2 regions of the Enterococcus sp. UD-01 genome follow, and region 1 is predicted to be linked to the other one. Evidence: predicted binding sites of a transcription regulator. Region 1 holds the regulator's gene; the other holds the start of a gene.

The links. Region 1 encodes LexA, which represses DNA repair genes until DNA is damaged. Its sites were predicted from a motif close to CNAACANNTGTTNG; they were not measured.
Region 2: uvrB (excinuclease ABC subunit UvrB) is a predicted target of LexA. The motif match lies at 2,835-2,848, and genes of this name have one in related genera.

Annotation. Positions count from the first base shown of each region.
Region 1 is NZ_JBIYEU010000001.1:233,486-243,171, forward strand. It holds gene ABH902_RS01230 (ABC-F family ATP-binding cassette domain-containing protein) at 1-1,286, shown strand, start outside; gene ABH902_RS01235 (thymidylate synthase) at 1,299-2,246, shown strand; gene ABH902_RS01240 (dihydrofolate reductase) at 2,264-2,770, shown strand; gene ABH902_RS01245 (alpha/beta fold hydrolase) at 2,785-3,594, shown strand; gene lexA (transcriptional repressor LexA) at 3,669-4,298, opposite strand; gene ABH902_RS01255 (DUF896 family protein) at 4,519-4,761, shown strand; gene tkt (transketolase) at 4,860-6,854, shown strand; gene ABH902_RS01265 (glucosaminidase domain-containing protein) at 7,194-8,048, shown strand; gene ABH902_RS01270 (4-hydroxy-3-methylbut-2-enyl diphosphate reductase) at 8,111-9,106, opposite strand; gene cysK (cysteine synthase A) at 9,273-9,686, shown strand, end outside.
Region 2 is NZ_JBIYEU010000002.1:130,248-139,933, forward strand. It holds gene ABH902_RS03005 (amino acid ABC transporter ATP-binding protein) at 1-467, opposite strand, end outside; gene ABH902_RS03010 (amino acid ABC transporter substrate-binding protein/permease) at 468-2,618, opposite strand; gene uvrB (excinuclease ABC subunit UvrB) at 2,940-4,934, shown strand; gene uvrA (excinuclease ABC subunit UvrA) at 4,994-7,810, shown strand; gene ABH902_RS03025 (hypothetical protein) at 8,220-8,426, shown strand; gene ABH902_RS03030 (hypothetical protein) at 8,541-8,939, shown strand; gene rapZ (RNase adapter RapZ) at 9,144-9,686, shown strand, end outside.

The DNA.
Region 1 (9,686 bases):
TTTTAAATAGTTATCGTGGCGCTATTTTGATGGTAACCCACGACCGTTACTTTTTAGATCGGGTAACGAATCGCATTTTTGAATTAGCCTTTGGCAAGCTGCACGAGTACAAAGGCAATTATGAGATGTATGTTTTAGCCAAGGCAGAGCGTGAACGTGTAGAAGTAGAGCAGGAAACGAAACGCAAACAATTATATAAGCAAGAACTAGAATGGATGCGGGCAGGTGTTCAGGCTAGAGGAACCAAGCAGCAGGCGCGCCAGGATCGTTTTCATGATTTAAAGGAAAATCTTTATCAAGTGAATCAAAAAAGTCAGCTGGAAATTGACATTGCTTCCAAGCGCTTAGGAAAAAAAGTGTTGGAGCTTAAAGATGCAAATTTTCGCATTGATGATAAAGTTATTTTAAATGATTTTCACTTACTGATTCAAGCCCAGGAACGTTTAGGGATTACTGGGAAAAACGGTGCCGGCAAATCAACCTTACTGAATATTTTAGCTGGACGTTTGTCTTTGGATAGTGGTGTATATACTATTGGCGAAACTGTGCGTTTAGCTTATTATACACAGCAAAATGAAGCAATGGATCCAAATAAACGCATGATTGCTTATCTGCAGGAAGCAGCAGAACAAGTAAAACGGACAGACGGTACCACAATTGGCGTGGCCGAATTGCTTGAACGCTTTTTATTTCCTCGTTTTATGCATGGTACTCTTATCGGCAAGCTCTCTGGCGGCGAAAAACGGCGCTTGTATCTGTTAAAGCTATTAATTGAACAGCCTAATGTGTTGCTGCTAGATGAGCCGACAAATGATTTGGATATTGATACATTAACGATTTTAGAAGACTATATTCGCACCTTTCAAGGAGCAGTGATCGCTGTATCTCATGATCGCTATTTCCTTGATAAAACGATGGACAAGCTATTAGTTTTTCAAGGTGCAGGCAAGATTACTGCTTTTTATGGATCAATGAGTGATTATTTGACCAGCTCAAAACCTGAAACAGAAAAAAAGGACAGCAAATCCGAACCAAAAACCTCCCCAGAGCCTGAGAAAAAAGTAAAAATTAAATTAACTTACATGGAACAAAAGGAATGGGAAACGATTGAAGCTGAAATCAGCGAGCTGGAAGAAAAGAGTGCTCAGTTAACAGAAGAGATGAATCATCAGGGTGACGACTTTACCAAGCTTCAAGAGCTTCAAAAGCAACTAACACTTACTGAGGAAATGCTGGAAGAAAAAATAGAGCGCTGGGAATATTTAAGCGAATACGCAGACGATTAGGAGGCAATGTTTATGGAAGAAGCATATTTAGAATTAGGCCGTAAAATTTTGACTGAAGGTCATTTAAAAGAGGATCGTACAGGCACAGGTACGAAAAGTATTTTTGGTTACCAAATGCGGTTTGATTTGGCGGAAGGATTTCCATTATTAACGACAAAGCGAGTACCGTTCGGCTTAATTAAAAGTGAGCTGCTTTGGTTTTTAAAAGGAGATACCAATATCCGCTATCTATTACAGCATAATAATCATATTTGGGATGAATGGGCATTTGAACGATATATTAAAAGTGCTGATTATCAAGGACCAGATATGACTGATTTTGGTCGCCGCGTGCTGGTGGATGAGGAATTTAAAGAAAGCTATGAGCATGAACATAAAAAGTTCTGTGATGCGATTCTGAATGACGAGGCTTTTGCAGCAAAATATGGCGAATTAGGTAATATTTACGGGGCGCAGTGGCGCCATTGGGAAACCAAGGACGGCAGCTTTATTGATCAACTGCAGAATGTCATAGAGATGATCAAAAAAACACCGGATTCACGTCGTTTAATCGTATCAGCTTGGAATCCCGAAGATGTGCCATCAATGGCTTTACCTCCTTGTCATACGATGTTCCAATTCTATGTGAATGACGGCAAATTGAGTTGTCAGCTGTATCAGCGCAGCGGCGATGTTTTTCTTGGCGTGCCGTTCAACATTGCTAGCTATGCCTTATTGACTCATTTAATTGCCCATGAAACTGGCTTGCAGGTTGGGGAATTTGTTCATACTTTAGGCGATGCACATTTATATATGAATCATGTAGAGCAAATGGAAGAGCAACTATCACGTGATATCCGCTCATTTCCTACTTTAACTTTAAATCAGGAAAAGCAGTCTGTTTTTGATTTTGAGATGGAAGATATTGTGATCGAAGGCTATGATCCGCATCCAGCTATAAAAGCACCGATTGCCGTTTAAATTGAAAGGAGTCGCTTATGTTAGCAGCTATTTGGGCGCAAGATGAAGAAGGAACCATTGGGAATAACAATCAGTTGCCTTGGTATTTACCAAATGATTTAAAATTTTTCAAACAAATGACCGAAAATAATACGATCGTAATGGGCAGAAAGACCTTTGAAGGAATGGGCGGCAGACCGCTACCTAATCGAAAAACAATTGTCTTAACTCGTGATCAACACTATACGGCTGAAGGTGTCGTAATCATGCATACGCTGGAGGAGATTCTAGCCTACGCCGAAGAGTTTACCGGCATTACCTTTATTGCGGGAGGTTCATTAATTTATGAGGAATTCCTTCCTTATTGTGATGTGCTGTATCGTACTTTGATTCATCATACGTTTGCCGGAGATACCAAATTCCCTAAAGTGGCTTGGGAGAACTGGACACTGATCAATCTCAGTGAAGGGGAGCAAGATGAAAAAAATACGTATGCGTATCAATTTGAAACCTACCAGCGAAAGATTACTGTAGAAGAACAATAGCAGGAGGCCTTTTTATGAAAATGGATATTTCTGGGCTGAAACTGAATTATGAAATTGTTGGACAGGGGAAACCACTAGTGTGTTTGCACGGCTTTGGTGTAGATCATCGTTTGATGTCCGCTTGTCTGGAGCCCAGCTTTTTTGAACAGAGCGGCTTCCAACGAATTTACGTAGATTTACCCGGAATGGGTCAGTCTACAAGTAGGACGGATCTTTGTGCAGATAAAATGATCGAAATTCTTCAAGCCTTTTTAAGAGAAGTCATTGGTACTACGAGCTATTCCTTAGTTGGAGAATCTTATGGCGGCTATTTGTCATTAGGTTTAGCGATGCAAGAAACTGATTGTATAGCCGGACTTTATCTGCTGTGTCCTTGTACGATTAGCAGACAGGCTGACAGAACACTTCCGCCCAAAGAACAACTCATTGTCTCTGATAAACTACAAGTATCAGCTTCTCAATGGGCTGACTATCAGAATTTTCTTCAGACTGCAGTGTTTGCAACAAGGGAAACCTGGGAGAACTATCAAAAAGCTATTTTACCCGGTATAAAATCAGTGGATCCAAAATTTTTATCTACGTATCAGTCAAAGGGTTACTCTTTCTCTAATGAAAAGCAGCTGCTTAATTTCTCATTAGATGTTCCAGTCAGCATTATTACAGGGAAACAAGATGATATTGTCGGTTATGCGGATGCCTTTCGTTTCATGAAGCAGTTTCATCGAGCCAGCTTCGCCGTTGTTGATGGTGCAGGGCATAATCTGCAAATAGAACAACCAGAAATTTTTCAACAAAACTTTATCGAATGGCTGAAAAAAATCTAATCATAAAAAGACCTTCCTTAAATTCATTCGCTAAAATGAGTTTAAGGAAGGTCTTTTTTTCTGAATGAGTACAATTAAATATGATTGCGGTACAAGCCAACAACTTTGCCTAATATACTTACATTATTCAAAATAATAGGTTCTAAAGCATCATTTTCAGGCTGTAGTCGGATATAGTCGCTTTCTTTAAAGAAACGTTTGCAGGTGGCTTCATCTTCGTCCGTCATAGCAATCACTATATCGCCGTTAGAAGCGGCACTTTGTTTGCGGACAATCACTTGATCACCGTCTAGAATCCCCGCATTAATCATACTTTCGCCTCGAATCGTCAGCATAAACAAAGAGTTTTCTTCAGACTGCAAGTCTGGTGGCAACGGGAAGAAATCCGAAGCTTCTTCAACAGCTAAAATTGGTTCACCAGCTGTAACGACCCCTAACATAGGGATCACAGTCGGACGTACGCCGATCTTTTCAAGTCCTTCAGGTGTTAGTTCAATGGCTCTAGGTTTTGTTGGGTCACGTAGAATGAGTCCTTTTTTCTCGAGACGAGCTAAATGTCCGTGAACGGTGGAAGTAGAGGAAAGATCCACTGCTTTTCCAATTTCCCGAACGGTCGGAGGATAGCCCTTAAGCTCTACTTGTTCATATATATATCTTAATACTTCGATTTGTCTAGTATCTGTACGCTTCACCAAAGCTCGCACCTTCTTTCAATTAATATATTCAGTGTACCATACAATTAAGCAGGAATCAAACAAGCGTTCGTGTTTTTTTGTCTTGAAACAAATTTGGGCGATGTATACAAAAGAGAACTGAAATTCCATTAAGAATATAGTTGTCTTTTTCCTATTCATCTTATAAGATAGACATGGAAGCAAACAAAAAAGACGTTTAAAAACGGACCTTTTAAAGGAGCGCTGATATATGTTATCATCAGAAAAAATGAGTCGTATCAATGAACTGGCTAAAAAAGCCAAGGAATCAGGATTATCTGATCAAGAAAAAGCGGAACAACAGAGATTGCGTCAAGAATATTTAGCTGCTTTTCGCGGTGGCATGAGACACCACATTGAAGGAATGAAAGTAGTTGATCCTAAAGGGAATGATGTGACACCAGATAAATTAAAGAAAATTCAAAAAGAAAAAGGCTTACACAACCGCAAATAATTTTAGTTGTTTTTACTAAAAGTAATTGCTTTCATAAACGATATGCGTTAAAATAAAGATAATAAAGGTAAAAAAAACCTAAATAGGAGATGATTTTTTTGTTCGATAACACTGATCAGTTAGGCGTTAATACCATTCGTACATTAAGTATTGATGCGATTCAAAAGGCGAATTCTGGACATCCCGGATTACCAATGGGAGCTGCTCCAATGGCATATGCTCTTTGGACAAAATATTTAAAGGTAAATCCTAAAACCTCTACCAACTGGGTAGATCGGGATCGTTTTATTCTTTCAGCAGGTCATGGCTCAGCAATGCTTTACAGTTTACTTCATTTATCGGGCTATAATGTTACGATCGATGATTTAAAGAGCTTCCGTCAATGGGACAGCAAAACTCCTGGACATCCTGAAGTTCATCATACAGATGGTGTGGAAGCAACAACGGGTCCATTAGGACAAGGAATCGCGATGGCTGTAGGTATGGCCATGGCTGAAGCCCATACAGCTGCAACCTATAACCGCGACAGCTTCCCTGTTATCGACCATTTTACTTACGCTTTATGTGGTGACGGCGATTTGATGGAAGGTGTTTCACAAGAAGCAAGTTCTATGGCCGGACATATGAAGCTTGGTAAACTGATCGTGTTATATGATTCAAATGATATCTCTTTGGACGGACCAACGTCAAAAGCATTTACTGAAAATGTTGGGGCGCGCTATGAAGCTTACGGCTGGCAACACATTTTAGTCAAAGACGGCAACGATTTAGAAGAAATCTCTCAAGCAATCGAAGCAGCAAAAGCAGAAACTGAAAAACCTACTTTAATCGAAGTGAAAACAGTGATCGGTTATGGTGCACCAAAAGAAGGCACTTCTTCTGTTCATGGCGCTCCAATTGGTGCAGATGGTATTACTGCGGCAAAAACTGTTTATGGCTGGGAATATCCAGATTTTACTGTGCCGGATGAAGTTGCTGCTCGCTTTAAAGAAACGATGATTGAAGAAGGCGAACAAGCAGAAAATAAATGGAACGAAATGTTCAAAAACTACGAACATGCACATCCTGAATTGGCTAAACAATTTAAGCAAGCTTTTGCAGACGAACTTCCTGAAAACTGGGATGCAGAATTACCAGTCTATGAAGTAGGTTCAAGTGCAGCAAGTCGTGTCACTAGTAAAGAAACCATTCAAGCTATTTCTAAGGCTGTACCAAGCTTCTGGGGTGGTTCTGCCGACTTATCTGCATCGAACAATACAATGGTAGCTGCTGAACAGGATTTTGAACCTGGCAATTATGCAGGTCGCAATATTTGGTTTGGCGTTCGTGAATTTGCCATGGCTGCAGCAATGAACGGTATTCAGCTTCACGGCGGAAGTCGGATTTACGGCGGAACTTTCTTCGTCTTTACAGACTACCTACGTCCAGCTGTTCGCTTGGCAGCTATTCAAAATACACCCGTAACCTATGTACTAACGCATGATTCGGTTGCAGTTGGTGAAGATGGTCCAACGCATGAACCAATTGAACAATTGGCAAGTATTCGCTGCATGCCGGGTGTACAAGTGATTCGTCCAGCTGACGGTAATGAAACCGTAGCGGCTTGGAAGATTGCAATGACAACTAAAGATGCTCCGACAGTCTTAGTATTAAGCCGTCAAAACCTGCCAGTAATTGAAGGCACCAAAGAAAAAGCGAGTGAGCTAGTTCAAAAAGGTGCTTACGTAATTTCACCTCAAAAAGGCGAACAACCGGAAGGAATTTTGATTGCTACAGGCTCAGAAGTTAATTTGGCAGTTCAAGCTCAAAAAGAATTAGCTGCTCAAGGCAAAGATGTATCTGTTGTATCAATGCCAAGCTTTGATTTATTTGAAAAACAATCAGCTGATTATAAAGAATCAGTTTTACCAAAAGCTGTAACAAAACGTGTAGCAATTGAAGCTGCTTCTCCATTTGGTTGGGAAAGATATATCGGAACCGAAGGAACAACTGTTACGATCGACCACTTTGGCGCATCAGCACCAGGCGATTTAATTCTAAAAGAATTTGGTTTTACTGTTGAAAACGTTGTAGCCAAATATACAAGTTTATAAAAAATAGAAAAGGAGATCCCTAATTTTAGCGGATTTCCTTTTTTATATAGTAAATAATCGGTGTAACGCTTTTGACATAATTGAAACAAATGAGACTATTTCATCGTATATCATAAAAATATTGAATAAATAGTAATTAAAGCCAAATTTGTAAAAAAATACAAATATATAAATACCTATAAGTAATTTTAATAATACATTTTAGATTATATTAAATAAAACAAACATTTCATAGGAGTTACGAGGGCTTTAAATTATAAATTTTTAAGTCTAAATAATTGTGATTCTTGATTAAACTCAGTAAAATTTGCTTATGAGTTTGATTGAGGAGGAACAAAAATGGAAGAAAGATTGACTAGAAGCAGTAGGCATGCAGTGAATAAAACTGTTCATTTCAGTAATAAAAAATTGGCAGCACTTATGGGCGCATCTTTTGTTTTTCTACCTATCGCTGGAAGTGTTCTACCAACGAATGCTCAAGCGGAAGTAGCAAATAGCGGGGCAGAAGCGCAACAAGCATTTATTGATTCAATTGGTTATTCTGCTGCCTCCGTGGCAAATGAAAATGATTTGTATGCTTCTGTAATGATTGCACAAGCATTGCTTGAAAGTAGTTATGGAACATCTGGTCTGGCTGCCGCTCCCAACTATAATTTATTTGGTGTTAAAGGAAGCTATGCGGGGCAAACTGTCTATATGCCCACATCAGAATATTTAAATGGGGAATGGGTGACATTGAACGAACCATTTAGAAGTTATTCTTCTTACGCAGAATCATTTCAGGATCACGCCAACGTGATTCGGACCACATTAAATTCCAGCGGTGATTACCATTATTCCGGTGTTTGGAAAAGCAATACCACTAGTTATACCGAAGCGACTGCTGCTTTAGCAGGGCGTTACGCTACAGATCCGAATTACGCAGAAAAATTAAATTCTTTAATTGCAACTTATAATTTAACGGCTTACGATTGGGGAACCAGCGGAATCGGGGAACCAGCAGCTGTTGAAGCTTCAGACCAAACGATTGGTCAAAGTACAGCATCAGCTACTGGCCAAACATACAAAGTCGTTTCCGGAGATAGCTTATGGTCTATTGCTGAAAGTAATGGACTTTCAGTAGATCAACTGATGGCATTGAATGGTTTATCCGCTGAATTGATTACTGTAGGACAGGTTTTACAAGTAGGATAAAAGTAGTTATCTATTAAAAAAGCAGAGGCAAAACTTACATATAGTTTTGCCTCTGCCTTTTTTTAACGTTTGCCTGATCGTAATTCAGCTAAACGTCGTTCTCTGTTTTTTGTTAAATCCTTAATACGCGGCCGTGGTAAAATAGCTTCGTCTGCAACATTGGTTTCCTTAGTGTAAGTAGCTGGATCCTTTTCATCAAATTGTTGCAGGTATTCAATGACTTCCCGTACAATTTGAGTCGGAGTTGAGGCTCCGGCAGTGACAGCTATTTGGTTGACGCCTTTGAGCCACTCAGGGTTTATTTGTGAGACATCCGCCACGCGATAGGCCAGAACGTGCGCCTGCTCAATTGAAACCTGTGCTAAACGATTGCTGTTATTACTTTTAGGGTCACCGACTACAATGGTTAAGTCACAACCTTGTGCTTGCTCAACAACAGCTTCCTGACGGATCTGAGTCGCTTTGCAGATATCCTTATGTATAACAACATGGGGATATTTTTTTTGAATAAGCGCCATCAAATCACTGACATCCCATTGACTCATGGTTGTTTGATTCGTTACAAAGATCTTTTCAGCGGACAATGTAAGCTGTTCGACATCTTCAGCAGTGGCAACTAAAGACACATGTTCAGGTGCCACACCGACAGCTCCTTCTGGCTCCGGATGATTTTTTTTGCCGATATAAATCACTTTGTAACCTTCGTTGACTTTCTCTTTAATTAATTCATGTGTAATCGTAACATCCGGGCAGGTAGCATCAATTACCGTTAAACCCTTTTCGATTGCTAAAGCCTTTACTTTGGGAGAAGTTCCATGTGCAGTGAAAATAACAGTTCCTTGATTTATCTGAGCCAAAATTTCTTCTCGATTTGCACCATCCAAGGTATGAATACCAATACTCTCAAAGGCATCCGTTACATGCTTATTATGAACGATCATTCCTAAAATATAGATCGGTCTGGGTAATGTTTCGTCGAGAGAAGCATTTCTGGCAATAACCATTGCATCCACGACACCATAGCAATAACCTCGGGGGCTAATATTTACAATCCTCATCTATAAATAACTCCTGTGAATTCAATTTAGTAACGTCTTAACTATACACCACTTTTATTAAATTTGTTTAAAAAGTCCGTATCAATTACTTTACAATAGCAAAAAGGTAGCCGTACAATTAAATATAAGCTATTATTAAGAAAAAGAACAGACGGAGGGCACGATCATGACACAAATTTTTAATTCAGTAACAGAACTAATTGGAAGAACACCTATAGTGAAGCTGGCAAACTTGGCCCCTGACAATGCTGCTGATGTGTATGTTAAACTTGAATTTTTTAATCCCGGCGGCAGTGTAAAAGATCGGATTGCTCTAAGTATGGTTGAAGCAGCGGAAAAAGCGGGTAAACTAAAAACAGGTGATACCATTGTTGAACCGACAAGCGGAAACACCGGTATTGGGCTGGCGATGGTCGGTGCAGCGAAGGGGTACCGTGTTGTGATTATCATGCCTGATACAATGAGTATTGAGCGTAGAAAATTAATGCAGGCGTATGGTGCAGAGCTATTATTAACACCCGGTGCCGAAGGAATGAAAGGGGCCATTGCTAAAGCGACTGAATTAGCTGAACAAGATGGC
Region 2 (9,686 bases), on a different contig from region 1:
ATTGCCAAGGCTCTGGCAATCGCTACCCGCTGCTTTTGACCACCTGAAAGAGATTCGGGGTAGCTGTCTTTTTTATCTGCTAAACCAACGCTGTCTAAAAGCTTAAGTGCTTTTTCCTTAGCTTCTTCTTTTGACAAACGACCTAAGTCGGTTGGTGCCAAGACAATATTTTCCATAATAGACAAATGTGGAAATAGATTAAAATGCTGGAAAACCATGCCGATATGCTGGCGAATTTTATTAATATTGGTGCTTTTATCTGTTAAGTTCGCGCCATCAATGATGATGTCGCCGCTGGTTGCTTCTTCCAATTGGTTTAAACAACGCAGGAAGGTACTTTTTCCAGAACCGGAAGGGCCGATGATACAAACTACGTCTCCTTCACGAATAGATACGTTAATGTCATTCAAGACAGTATGCTCACCATATTTTTTGACTAAATGTTCAACTAAGATCTTTTCAGCCATTTACTTCACCTTCTTTTCTAAAACTTTTGCGAATTTGGTTAAAGCTGTGATTAAAATGAGATACATCATAGCGATGATAAAGTAAACCATGGTACTTTGCAAATTACGTGCCACGATAATTTTCCCTGTTTGCAGCAATTCAATCAAGCCGATCGCTGAAAGAATGGTCGTATCTTTTAATGAAATAACAAACTGGTTCACGAAGGATGGCAGCATAATTTTAATTGCTTGCGGTAAAATGATCTTTTGCATCGTGCGATTATAAGAAAGTCCCAAGCTGCGAGAAGCCTCCATTTGTCCTGTTGGTACGGCATTAATACCGCCACGGACAATCTCCGAAATATAAGCGCTGGCGTTTAAGGTCAAAGTAATAATTCCGGCAAGAAAAACAGGAATGTTAAAGCCTAAAATCCCCGGTAAACCGAAGTAAATGAAGAAGGCCAACACCATTAATGGAATCCCGCGAATAATATCGACATAAACGGTTGAAATCATACGCAACACTTTGGATGGAGAAGCACTGAACAAGCCGAAAAGAACACCGACAATCAGTGCAAGGATAAATGAAATCAAGGTTAATTGAATCGTCATCCATAAGCCGTTTAATAGACGTTTCCAATTATTTTGAATCATACCGACAAAGGTTGATTCGTCGACCGTTTTTTCTTCACTGCCGTCTTTAATATACTTACCGACGATTTTGTCGTATTCGCCTGTTCGTTTTAGTTCGGCAAGACCTTCGTTAAACATTTGGATCAATTCTGGATTTTTACCTTTTTTTACAGCGAAGCCATATTTTCCGCCTTCTTCACGTGGGATGGGAGTAATTAGCGGCTGCTTTTGGGCAACACCGTAACCGATGACTGGATAATCATCCATCATTGCATCAATTTCACCAATTTCAAGTGCGCTGTATAAGGCATCTGTTGTATCAAGGTATTTCACAGAATAGCCGTATTTATCTTTATTCGCTTCAAGAAAATCTGCACTTTCGGTGCCGATTTTTGCCCCGACCTTTTTATTTTTTAAATCTTCATAAGACTTGATTTTGTCGTTGCCTTTTTTCACTGCGATTTGAATACCGCTGTTAAAGTATGGAGTAGAGAAATCAAAGGATTTTTCCCGTTCCTCGGTAATGGTCATGCCGGCGATCATTGCATCAGCTTGACCGGATTCCACTGCTTGTACTGCTGAACTAAAGCCGATAAATTTGAATTCAATGTTGAAGCCTTGGAGTTCAGCGATTCGTTTCACTAAATCTACATCAATACCTTCATATTCACCATCTGAATTTTGAAATTCAAAAGGAGCGAAGGTTGAATCACTTGCGATAACGTAATTATCTTTTTTAGGTTGAATCTTTTTCATTTTTCCATCGGCTGGTTCATTGCCGGTAGAAATGTAGTCTGCAATAATTTCATCATACTTGCCGGATTCTTTTAAGTTTTTCAAGCCAGCATTGAATTTTTTCAATAATTCTTTGTTTTGCCCTTTTTTCACAGCGAAACCATAAGAGCTGCCGGTTTCCTTATCACCGACTAATTGTAGCTTTTGTCCATTGGTAATGGCATAGCCTAAGACAGGATAGTCGTCAAAAATGGCGTCTGCTTCACCGTTTTCCAAGGCTTGGTATAAGCCGGTGGCATCATCAAAGTTTTTAATTTTATAGTCGTACTTGTCTTGATTTTTCTCAATGAAGGTCGCGCTTTCGGTGCCAACCTTAGCAGCAACCGTTTTTCCTTTTAGATCTTTATAATTTTTGATTTGATCATTGCCTTTTTTGACCGCCATTTGCAAACCGCTGTCAAAGTAGGGTTCTGAAAAGTCAAATGATTTTTTGCGTTCATCGGTAATACTCATACCTGCGATCATTCCGTCAATCTGGTTTGACTGTACCGCTTGAATTGCACTATCAAAGCCTAGTGGTTTGTGGACCACCTTAAAGTCCTGATCTTCAGCAATAGCATGAAGTAAGTCAATATCGATTCCGATATATTTTCCCTCAGAATCTTGAAATTCAAAAGGAGCAAAGGTTAAATCAGTTCCTATATTATATGTTTTTTCCTCAGCGTGAGCCGACTGCCCCAGTGTAAATGTCAGTAGACTTGCCATTACGGCAACGAATGAAAGTAAAAAGTGTTTACTTTTCATAAAATACCTCCTCTATTTGCATATTGAATAATTATATAGTAAAAATCAGGAGGAATACAAGCTTTTAGCTATGTAAAATTAAAAAAAACCATTATTCCTTACATCTTATGTTAGCATATATAACACGGAATCATTTTGAACGTTCAGCTTATATATAGGAAAGAACTAAAAAATTACCCTTAAAAATTTAACATACGCAATTAATTCAAAAACTAGCGAAAATATGTTCGGTATGTTAAAATGAACAAAGAAGTGATCAAATTTTTTTGAATCCTTTTTTTGATTACTGTAAAGAACTTTAGTAAAGAAGGAGGACGTCAGATGATAGAAAGAGAAACCTCCAATACGTTTGACTTAGTATCAAAATATCAGCCCGACGGCGATCAGCCGGAAGCGATTAATCGCTTGGTTGAAGGCGTCGAAGGCGGCGAAAAAGCTCAGATTTTGTTGGGTGCTACAGGAACAGGAAAAACATTTACGATTTCTAATGTAATTAAAGAAGTGAACAAGCCAACATTAGTCATCGCTCATAACAAAACCCTAGCTGGACAGCTTTATGGAGAATTTAAAGAATTCTTTCCCAATAATGCGGTCGAGTATTTTGTTAGTTATTATGATTATTATCAACCGGAGGCCTATGTGCCTTCCAGTGATACCTACATTGAAAAAGATGCCAGTATCAATGACGAGATCGATAAGCTACGTCACTCTGCAACTAGCTCTTTGCTTGAGCGCAATGATGTTATTGTGGTCGCGTCGGTTTCATGTATCTTCGGTTTAGGAGATCCGAAGGAATATAGCGAACAAGTGGTTTCAATTCGTGTTGGGATGGAAATGGAACGGAACCAGCTGTTGACTAGTTTAATCAACATTCAATTTGAACGAAATGATATAGATTTTCAACGTGGCCGTTTCCGTGTGCGTGGCGATGTAGTCGAGATTTTTCCGGCATCGCGTGACGAGCATGCGTTAAGAGTCGAGTTTTTCGGCGATGAGATTGAGCGAATTAGAGAAGTGGATGCATTAACGGGTGAAATTATCGGAGAAACAGAGCATGTTGCGATTTTTCCGGCCACTCACTTTGTGACGAATGAAGATCATATGGAGCATGCGATTGCCCAGATTCAGGCAGAACTGGATGAGCGTTTGGCTGTTTTGCGTAGTGAAAATAAATTGCTTGAAGCACAGCGCTTAGAGCAGCGGACCAATTATGATATCGAGATGATGCGGGAAATGGGCTATACGTCAGGCATCGAAAATTATTCCCGACATATGGATGGCCGTTCTGAAGGGGAACCACCTTATACACTACTGGACTTTTTCCCGGATGATTTTTTGTTAGTTATTGATGAATCACACGTAACTATGCCGCAAATTCGCGGGATGTATAATGGCGACCGGGCGAGAAAACAAATGCTGGTGGATTATGGCTTCCGATTGCCAAGTGCACTGGATAACCGACCGTTACGTTTAGAAGAATTTGAAGAGCATGTTCATCAAGTGGTGTATGTGTCAGCAACACCAGGACCTTATGAGCATGAACAAACCGATACAGTAATTCAACAAATTATCCGTCCGACGGGTCTGTTGGATCCATTGATTGAAGTTCGTCCGATTATGGGACAAATTGATGATCTAGTCGGAGAAATCCATGAACGGGTTGCCAAGGATCAGCGGGTCTTTGTCACCACTTTAACCAAAAAAATGGCTGAAGATTTGGCCGATTACTTTAAGGAATTGGGCATCAAAGTGAAATATCTGCACAGTGACATTAAGACTTTGGAACGTACCGAGATTATTCGTGATTTACGTTTGGGTGAATTTGATGTGCTGATTGGTATTAACCTGCTTCGAGAGGGCTTGGATGTGCCGGAAGTTTCCTTAATTGCCATTTTAGATGCAGATAAGGAAGGCTTCTTAAGAAGTGAGCGTTCTCTTGTCCAAACAATTGGCCGAGCTGCTCGTAATTCAGATGGCCGTGTCATCATGTACGCCGATAAGATTACCGATTCCATGCAACGGGCGATGGACGAAACTGCGCGTCGTCGTTCCATTCAAGAACAGTATAATGAAGAACATGGAATTGTACCAAAAACGATCATTAAAGAAATTAGAGATTTGATTTCGATTTCTAAAACCGCTGATAAAGAAGAAGGCTTCAAGCTTGATAAGTCTTATCATGAGTTAAGTCGTCAAGAAAAAGCGGACTTACTAATGAAATTAGAAAGAGAAATGAGAGATGCTGCTAAAGCATTGGACTTCGAGACGGCAGCTACACTTAGAGATACAATTTTAGAATTAAAAGCAGCAGAATAGTTGCTGTAAATCGGAAGTACAAGTGATTTGCAAGGGTATGTATTAGAAGGAGAGAAATAATGGCAAATGATAAAATCGTTATACACGGCGCGCGTGCACATAACCTAAAAAATGTTGATGTGACAATACCGCGTGACAAAATGGTGGTTGTTACAGGCTTGTCTGGTTCAGGTAAAAGCTCATTGGCTTTTGATACTTTGTATGCGGAAGGACAACGTAGATATGTAGAAAGCTTGTCTGCTTATGCCAGACAATTTTTAGGGCAAATGGATAAACCGGATGTAGACAGTATTGATGGCTTGAGTCCGGCAATTTCCATTGACCAGAAAACAACCAGTAAAAACCCACGTTCGACCGTGGGAACAGTGACAGAAATTAATGATTATTTACGCCTGCTTTTTGCAAGAGTAGGGCATCCGATTTGTCCGAATGATCATATTGAAATTTCCAGTCAATCCGTGGAACAAATGGTCGATAAGGTATTGGATTTACCTGAAAAAACCAAAGTTCAGATTCTTGCGCCTGTGGTTGCTAAGAAAAAAGGTCAACACAAAAAAGTTTTTGAAATGATTCAGCGGGAAGGCTATGTTCGCATGCGGGTAGATGGCGAAACCTATGATGTGAGTGAAGCACCTGAGCTTGAAAAAAATAAAAAGCATGATATTGCGATTGTTATTGACCGAATCGTCGTGAAAGAAGGTATCCGTTCTCGTTTATTTGATTCCTTTGAAGCGGCTCTTCGTTTGGCAGACGGCTATGCGCTGGTTGATGTGATTGACGGCGAAGAAATGCTCTTTAGTGAACACTATGCCTGTCCGTATTGCGGCTTTACTGTGGGCGAATTAGAACCGCGTTTGTTTTCTTTTAACGCGCCATTTGGAGCGTGTCCGGATTGTGATGGCTTAGGCATGAAGCTAGAGGTTGACCGTGATTTAGTGATTCCTGATCCAACAAAAACCTTGCGTGAAGGAGCTATCCTTCCTTGGAACCCTATCAGCTCTCAATATTATCCACAAATGTTGGAGCAAGCAGCAAATAGCTTCAATATTGATATGGATACGCCTTTTAATGAATTGCCGGAAGAACATCAAGAGATTATTTTAAACGGCTCGAACGGAGAGCTATTCCATTTTCACTATGAAAATGATTTTGGCGGAGTTCGGGACGTAGAGGTACCGTTCGAAGGTGTATTACTAAACATTAAACGTCGCTACCAAGAAACCAACAGTGACTTTACAAGAGATCAAATGCGTTTATATATGACTGAACTAACGTGTCAAACCTGTAATGGCTACCGCTTAAATCCACAAGCCTTGTCTGTCAAAATTGACAACACTAATATTGGTCAAGTAACTGAATTAGCGATTAAAAAGGCTATTGATTTCTTTGAAACCCTTAACTTATCTGAACAAGAGCAGACCATCGCCAAACCCATTTTAAAGGAAGTCAAAGACCGTTTGAATTTCTTAAGAAATGTCGGCTTGGATTACTTGACGCTAAGCCGGGCGGCGGGAACACTTTCCGGGGGAGAAGCCCAGCGGATTCGTTTAGCTACCCAAATTGGTTCTAATCTTTCTGGCGTTTTATATATTTTAGATGAACCTTCAATTGGGCTACACCAACGCGATAATGATCGCTTGATTGAATCATTGAAAAAAATGCGTGATTTGGGGAATACCTTAATTATCGTCGAACATGATGAAGATACAATGCGGGCGTCAGATTATCTGATTGATGTCGGTCCGGGCGCTGGCCATTTAGGTGGAGAAATCGTGGCTCATGGAACGCCGGATGAGGTTGCTAAGAACAAAGAGTCATTGACAGGACAGTATCTTTCCGGTAAAAAAGTCATTCCTGTGCCAAAAGAAAGACGCAAAGGCAACGGCAAAAAAATCAAAGTTACCGGCGCTACTGAGAACAATTTGAAAAATGTGACGGTAGAATTTCCATTAGGTGAATTTGTTGCTGTTACCGGTGTATCTGGTTCAGGGAAAAGTACCTTGGTCAATCAGATACTAAAAAAAGCCCTCGCTCAAAAAATTAATCGTAATTCTAATAAACCAGGTAAGCATAAAAGCATTACGGGATACAATAACATTGAAAAAATTATCGATATTGATCAAAGCCCTATTGGCCGGACGCCGAGAAGTAATCCGGCAACCTATACTAGTGTCTTCGATGATATCCGTGATCTTTTTGCTAAAACTAATGAAGCCAAAGTACGAGGCTACAAAAAAGGTCGCTTTAGCTTTAACGTCAAAGGTGGCCGTTGTGAAGCTTGTCGCGGCGATGGAATTATCAAAATAGAAATGCACTTTTTACCTGATGTGTACGTTCCTTGTGAGGTTTGTCATGGCAAACGCTATAACTCCGAAACTTTGGAAGTTCACTACAAAGGGAAAAATATTGCCGATATTTTAGATATGACGGTGGAAGATGCGGTTGAGTTTTTCCAACCAATTCCTAAAATTCACAGAAAACTAAAAACAATCGTGGATGTCGGCTTGGGCTATGTCACTTTAGGGCAGCCGGCCACAACTCTTTCCGGTGGGGAAGCGCAACGGATGAAGCTAGCTAGTGAGCTTCACAAAAATTCCAACGGTAAGAATTTTTATATCTTAGACGAGCCGACAACCGGGTTGCATACGGATGATATTGCCCGGCTGCTAAAAGTTTTAGAAAGATTAGTCGATGCTGGCAATACGGTGTTAGTCATTGAGCATAATCTAGATGTTATTAAATCCGCAGATCATGTGATTGATTTAGGTCCGGAAGGCGGAGACGGCGGCGGCACTATTGTCGGAATCGGTACACCAGAAGAAATTGCGCAGATTAAAGATAGTTATACAGGAAAATATTTGAAAAATGTTCTCTAATTGGTCTACTCCTTTTCAGAACTATTCTCAACAAAAGTAAAGAAAACCTGAAATTTAGAACTATTTTAGTGAACGCTATTGATTTCAATTCTTCTTTGAAGTAAAATCACAGACAGATAGATATATCGTTCAACCTAATTGGTATATATCTTTCTTCCTATAAGTATTCCGTTCAAAAAGGGAAAGACACAGCCTTCAAATTATGAAGGCTGTGTTTTTTAATGCAATTTTGTAAAAAAGATGAAAAAATAAAATGAATTGTGAATGTAATTGTGCTTTTTTGGTAGTTTTTATTAAGAATATCTGAAAAAAACGATAAAAATAAATTTATTTAGTCGTATTTAATATTTATTTAATAAAAATCATGCTATCCTATACCTACGAAAAGAATCTGGAGGAATGATTTTTTATGGAAAAAAGAGAAGTTAAAATTGGCACCCATTATGTTTGTCATGGTTCGAACTTTTCGTGGTTTTTTGTCGGAGAAGCAATTTCCAAAAAAGAGAAAAATGTCCAAGTAAGAGTCATTAAGTGCCACCCTTCTGATCGCTCAAGTATTCAGAGTGATGATCCAATTTTAAATTTGGATTATTTAAATGTAATTGAAGATGCCTAATTTTAAAGAGCTGCGGCTCTTTTTTTGTTAAATCAACGCCCGACAGCTGTTATTTACAATCGAGCCCCAATGTTATACAATGAGCTAACTACCAAAAAGGAAGAAAAGGATCTTATGAAAAATAATAAAAAAGCGCTACTGGTCATAGGGATAATTTTAGTAGTTGGACTTGTTTCATTTGCTATTAAGGAGCTTATACCAACAAAAACAATTACGTTTGGAACAAGCCGCAAGATCTCAAGTCTATCAAAAACAGAATTGCAGGAGGCGACAGATATTCCCTTAGACGTACAAAATATAGAGAATATGCAGCAGGCTTTAACACAGGCAAACGTTTGGAAAAAATTGGGGTATACGGAAACAGAAGCTTCAAAAATCGCCCAACGATTTAAAGAAAGTCAAAAACAGGCACAAGGGATATTAAGTGAGCTTGCGAATAAGCAAGCAACCTCTTTAAAAGTTATTATTATTGAAAAATCTCAGCAAATGAAGGTTTCAATCGGAACGATGTGAGCCTTTGAAGTAGAAGATAACTCAAAATAAATGAATACGAGGAAGTAACGTCGTTTATTATAATTGTCAATTAAGGATCATGTAATCTTTTCTGCAGGATTGCGATCCTTTTTTTATGGAAAAAATAAGAAGTATTTTAAAAGCTTTCTTTGATACGCCCGGAATGTTATAATAAATAAAATGTGTAAAAAGGAGCGCTATACTATGGTTGATAATTTACAATTAGTTATCATTACTGGAATGAGCGGAGCAGGTAAAACTGTAGCTATTCAAAGTTTTGAAGATATGGGATATTTTTGTATTGATAATATGCCGCCAAGTTTAATTCCTAAATTTTGGGAACTAATTAAAGAGTCCGGCAAAGTCACAAAAATTGCTTTAGTCATTGATTTGCGTTCAAGAACATTTTTCCGGGAAATTCAAGATATGCTAGTTGAATTAGAAAATACGAATTTAATAGATACTACAATCATGTTTTTAGATGCAACCGACGAAGAATTAGTTTCACGTTATAAGGAAACACGACGAGCGCATCCTTTAGCAATGGACGGTTTAATTACCGAAGGGATTCGTAAGGAACGTGCGATTTTAGAAGAAATTAAAGGGGATGCTCAGGTTGTCATCGATACAACGAGGTTATCGCCTAGACAATTAAGAGAACGAATTAATGAAGAGTTTAAAACAAGGGATACTCACGAATTTCGTGTTGAAATGGTGTCTTTCGGCTTTAAATACGGCTTGCCGATT